Regions from separate parts of the Abyssisolibacter sp. ZYX002 genome, predicted to be linked through region 2. Evidence: riboswitches for the same ligand, from Rfam matches in the RefSeq annotation. Region 2 holds a riboswitch; the other holds the start of a gene.

Region 1 (2,482 bases), on a different contig from region 2:
TATCTATCCCATCTGCTAAAGTTATTTTTAACTTACTAGTAGCAACATTTATAGTAGCGCTTTTTATATATGTTTGCTTATTTAAAGCACGTTCAATTTTTGCAGCACAGTTGCTACAATGTAAGTTTTTTAAGGTAAATTTGTGCTCCATAATTTAGCACCTCCATTAACTTATATATTTATATGATTAATATGATTAAATCCTTGCTCAAGAATCTTAACAACATGGTCATCGTCAAGAGAATATAGCACTAGCTTACCTTGTTTTCTGTATTTAACTAGTCTAGACTTTTTAAGCAACCTAAGTTGATGAGATATAGCTGATTGCTTTATATTCAATATATTTGATATATCGCTTACACATAATTCAGATTTTAAGAGTATATAGAGTATTTTAATCCGAGTAGAATCACCAAATACCTTAAAAAAATCAGCCAAATCATATAAATTTTCATCTTCGGGCAATTCATTTTTTATTTTATTAACCAGTTCTTCGTTAAAAATATTACACTTGCAAGACATTACAACACCTCCTATACATGAACAAGTATTCATATGTTAATATAATAATACATCATATTATTTAGAATGGCAATATGTTTTTTGAAAAAAGTTGGATTTTATTTTAATTATTTATAGATAACATCATTAGATTGACAAAACCATTACAATAAGTTAAAATATTCATGAAATATAGGTTTTCTCCGAGCTTTTATTCCTGTTGCTCAGTGCATGGAATTTTGGCCGATAGGGTAATGTTGGAAACGATATTGCCTCCCGTTTGGAAAGGAGATAGGTATAATAGGCTTTGATTTTATAATTCTCCTTAAGATAAAGGAGTTTTTTATTTTGTAGAAATATGTAGAAAATTGTTAAAAAATAAACAATGGAGGTGCAGAGAATCAAGAAATTACTTATAATAATTTTGTTTTTAAGCTCATTATTAATCTCATGTACCAATAAAGATGAACAGTTGAATCAGTTGAATGAGTATTTTGGACAAGGATATGATATTACAAGGCAAAATGATTATGAAAATAATGATATAATTAGAGCATATAGAATAGTTAATAAGTCAAATAATAGCAGTGAGTTTGTCCAAATTGTAAATAGTAATGGTTATAAGGATAACATTAAAATAATGGTTATCATTGATGAAGAGAGTAAGAAAATCTCAAACATACATATATTACAGCATAGTGAGACAGAGGATTATGGTGGGTATGTCACCGAAGATTGGTTCACTGATAGATTCAAAAACAAGCCTATAAATCAAAGTCTAAAAACAGTCAAGATAATATCTAAAAATCCTAGGGAAATAACAGCTATAACAGGAGCAACAGTCACAAGTGAAGCAGTAGTAAAAGGAGTAAACTTATGTATACAAAACTATGGGGGTAGATAAAATGAAAAGGTTTTCAAGAAGTATTTTGCTAATCATAATGCTTGTTATAGCATTATCTGTTGTAGGATGCAAAGATAAATCAGTAAGTAGCGATGAGGCAAATAATACATCTAGTAATATAACAATAACTGGAACCAAAGGGGAAGAAATTACATTAACTATAGATGAAATAAAAGATTATAAAGAAGTATCACAGACAGTAAAGGTAGTTACATCTAGTGATGAAGAAAAAACATATGACGTAAAGGGCGTTACGCTTAATGAAATATTAAAAAAACATGATAAATCACAGGCAGATTATAACGCAGTAAGATTAATTGCAGGAGATGGTTACTCTATAGAAGTACCAAAAGAAGTAATAGCAATTAGAGAACTTATATTAGCGTATGAAATAAATGGCAAACCATTAGATGAAAAAAGCAAACCTATAAGAATAATGCTGACAGACGAGAGATCTATGTATTGCCTGAGAAATTTAAGTAAAATTGAACTAATAACTAGTACTAGAAAAAGCAATAAAGTATCAAAGGCTTTATTATTTATGTCAGCTATAAAAGATATAAAATCAGAGGATTACACATATTATGAAGCTATTGACAAGGCGATAAAGATAAAAGACTTATTAAAAAAGTATAATGTTGAGTCTGAAGAAGATGCAGTATTTATAAAATCTATAGATGGATTAGAGAAAAATGAAAATATAGATGTATTTAAAGGTGGTTATTTAAAAATTTCAGGTAAAGAAGCTCCTGCATTTTTATCACCAGACTTACCAAAGGGTATGCATGTAAAAGATATAGCAATGTTTTCATATGACAATGTAGCATTTATCAATATAAAAGCAATGATGAAAGAAGAACAGTTACCACTTATAGATCTGCTAAATAAATTAGCTTTTGACAAAGAAGAAACTATAAAAGTAGTATGTGAGGATGGATATACAAAAGAGATAACAAAAGACATGTTTAAAGCGGGATATATTTATGAAAAAGAAGGGTCATATAATATAGCTTTTAAAGATATGGCTAAAGATACGAAGATAAAATTCGTATTAAGCTTAGAATTAGTTAAATAAAT
Region 2 (2,482 bases):
ATTTATATTAGTTTTGTTATAAACTTAATTTAAAAGGAGTGTTGTATATGTTATTTAATAAAGAATATGTTGTAAATTTTCTAGCAGATCTATTAAATACACCTAGTCCAACTGGTGATACTTCTAAAGCTATAGCTCTTGTTGATAGTGAGTTTAAAAAGATGGGCATTAAAACATATAAAACATCTAAAAATGCTTTGGTAGCTACTATTGATGGTCAAAATACTAACTACCAGAAAACGTTATCAGGTCACGTTGATACTCTAGGTGGTATGGTAAAAGATATAAAACCCAGTGGCCGTATCATATTTACTCAACTTGGTGGATATGCCTTTAATGCTGTTGAAGGAGAATATTGCACTATCAGCACTAGTGAAGGTAAAGAATACACTGGAACTATACTTATAAATAAAGCTTCAACTCATGTTCATGGTGCAAAAACGAAATCTACTGAACGTAGTGAGGAAAATATGGAAATAAGGCTAGATGAAGTTGTTAAATCCGATAAAGATACTAAAGATTTAGGAATTGATATCGGAGATTTTGTTTATCTCAATCCAAGAGTAGAAATAACTGATAGTGGCTTTATTAAATCTAGACATCTTGATGATAAAGCTGGCATTGCTTCTATAATAGGTGCTTGCAAATACATAACTAAAAACAATATCAAACTACCTCATACGGTTAATTTGTTTATTAGTAACTATGAAGAAGTTGGACATGGAGCTTCTAGTGGCATACCAGAAAATACAAAAGAATTTGTAGCTATAGACATGGCTGCTCTAGGTGAAGGTCAAAGCTCTGATGAATACAATGTAACTATATGTGCAAAGGATTCTAGTGGTCCTTATGATTTTGAACTTAGAAAGAGATTGATTAAATTAGCTAAAGATAACAACCTTGACTACAAAGTTGATATCTATCCTTTCTACGGATCAGATGCAAGTGCAGCTATGAGAGCTGGTGGAAATTTCAAGCATGGTTTGATTGGACCTGGTGTTGACGCTTCTCATTCTCTAGAAAGAACCCATGTTAATGCATTAGAAAATACAACCAAACTTTGTATCGCTTATATGATGGATCAAGCTTAACAAAAAACTTGAGAATATTTATATATTTTATTCTCAAGTTTTTATTATTTATATTTACAATGAGTGTAATATATCTTTTTGTTGAAATTAATTCCATATCAAGATATAATATTTTTATATTTCTGAATATTTTTAAAGTAAATTAATAGTATATTCTCTTCGAGTCTACTTATCTAAGGGCTAAGCCTATGATTTTTAGACCGATAGGGTATAATTAGGAAACTATTATGCCTCCCGGTGTGGAAAGGAGAGATAATTGTTTGAATATAGCTTGCTGATTAAGCCAGTATTTTTTGATGTATGCATATTCTCTTTTATAACTCCTTTTAATAAATAGCGGGAAACAGAAGTTTATTAAACAAAGGAGGATTTTTTGTGTATAATGCTTATTTTGGAGTAAAAAAACCTGAAAATGAACCTGTGCTTTCTTACGCTGTGGGTAGCATTGAAAGGGCTAAATTGAAAGAAAAATTAAATGAACTAAAGCAAGCGGAAATTGAAATACCTTTAATTATAGGTGGTAAGGAAGTACGTACAGGTAATACTGCTAAATGCATAATTCCACATGATAAAAATCATGTGTTAGCAACATATCATATAGCAGGTAAGAAAGAAATTGAACAAGCTATTAAATCAGCTTTAGACGCAAGAAAAGAATGGGAAGCTATGCCTTGGCAACATAGAGCATCTATATTTTTAAAAGCTGCTGAACTTTTAGCTGGCCCTTACAGATATGCTATAAATGCTGCAACTATGCTTGGTCAGAGCAAAACTGCTTATCAAGCTGAAATTGACTCTGCATGTGAAATAATTGATTTCTTGAGATTCAATGCACATTTCATGTCTCAGATATATAATGAGCAACCCGCATCAACTAATAATGCTTGGAATAGAATAGAATATCGACCTCTTGAAGGCTTTGTTTTAGCTGTAACTCCATTTAATTTCACTGCTATTGGAGGTAACCTAGCTGCTAGCCCTGCTATGATGGGAAATGTAGTTGTATGGAAACCTTCTGCTGCTGCAATATACTCAAATTATTTACTTATGAAAATATTTAAAGAAGCAGGATTACCTGACGGTGTAATCAACTTTATACCTAGCTCAGGTAGTGAAATCGGTAGCATTGCTTTTAGCCACAAAGACTTTGCAGGAGTGCATTTCACAGGCTCTACTGAGGTATTTAACACTATGTGGCGTTCTATTGGTCAAAATATAAATAAGTATGGTTCTTACCCTAAAATAGTCGGTGAAACTGGTGGAAAGGATTTTGTATTTGCCCACATGGATGCTGATATAGATTCTCTTAGGACTGCACTCATACAAGGAGCTTTTGAATTCCAAGGTCAAAAATGTTCAGCTGCATCTAGAGCTTATATCCCCGAGAGTAT

Evidence for each region. A riboswitch is a leader RNA that binds a small molecule or an ion and turns the genes downstream of it on or off. The one in region 2 is predicted to bind molybdenum cofactor.
Region 1: it holds a riboswitch for molybdenum cofactor, as region 2 does, so the genes downstream of both, P3X86_RS15190 (RnfABCDGE type electron transport complex subunit G) here and pruA (L-glutamate gamma-semialdehyde dehydrogenase) in region 2, are expected to answer to the same signal.

The regions. Positions count from the first base shown of each region.
Region 1 is NZ_JARMXH010000005.1:154,198-156,679, reverse strand. It holds gene P3X86_RS15200 (heavy metal translocating P-type ATPase) at 1-151, opposite strand, end outside; gene P3X86_RS15195 (ArsR/SmtB family transcription factor) at 172-522, opposite strand; molybdenum cofactor riboswitch at 691-808, shown strand; gene P3X86_RS15190 (RnfABCDGE type electron transport complex subunit G) at 974-1,405, shown strand; gene P3X86_RS15185 (molybdopterin-dependent oxidoreductase) at 1,407-2,480, shown strand.
Region 2 is NZ_JARMXH010000004.1:291,594-294,075, reverse strand. It holds gene P3X86_RS13860 (M42 family metallopeptidase) at 48-1,091, shown strand; molybdenum cofactor riboswitch at 1,237-1,357, shown strand; gene pruA (L-glutamate gamma-semialdehyde dehydrogenase) at 1,467-2,482, shown strand, end outside.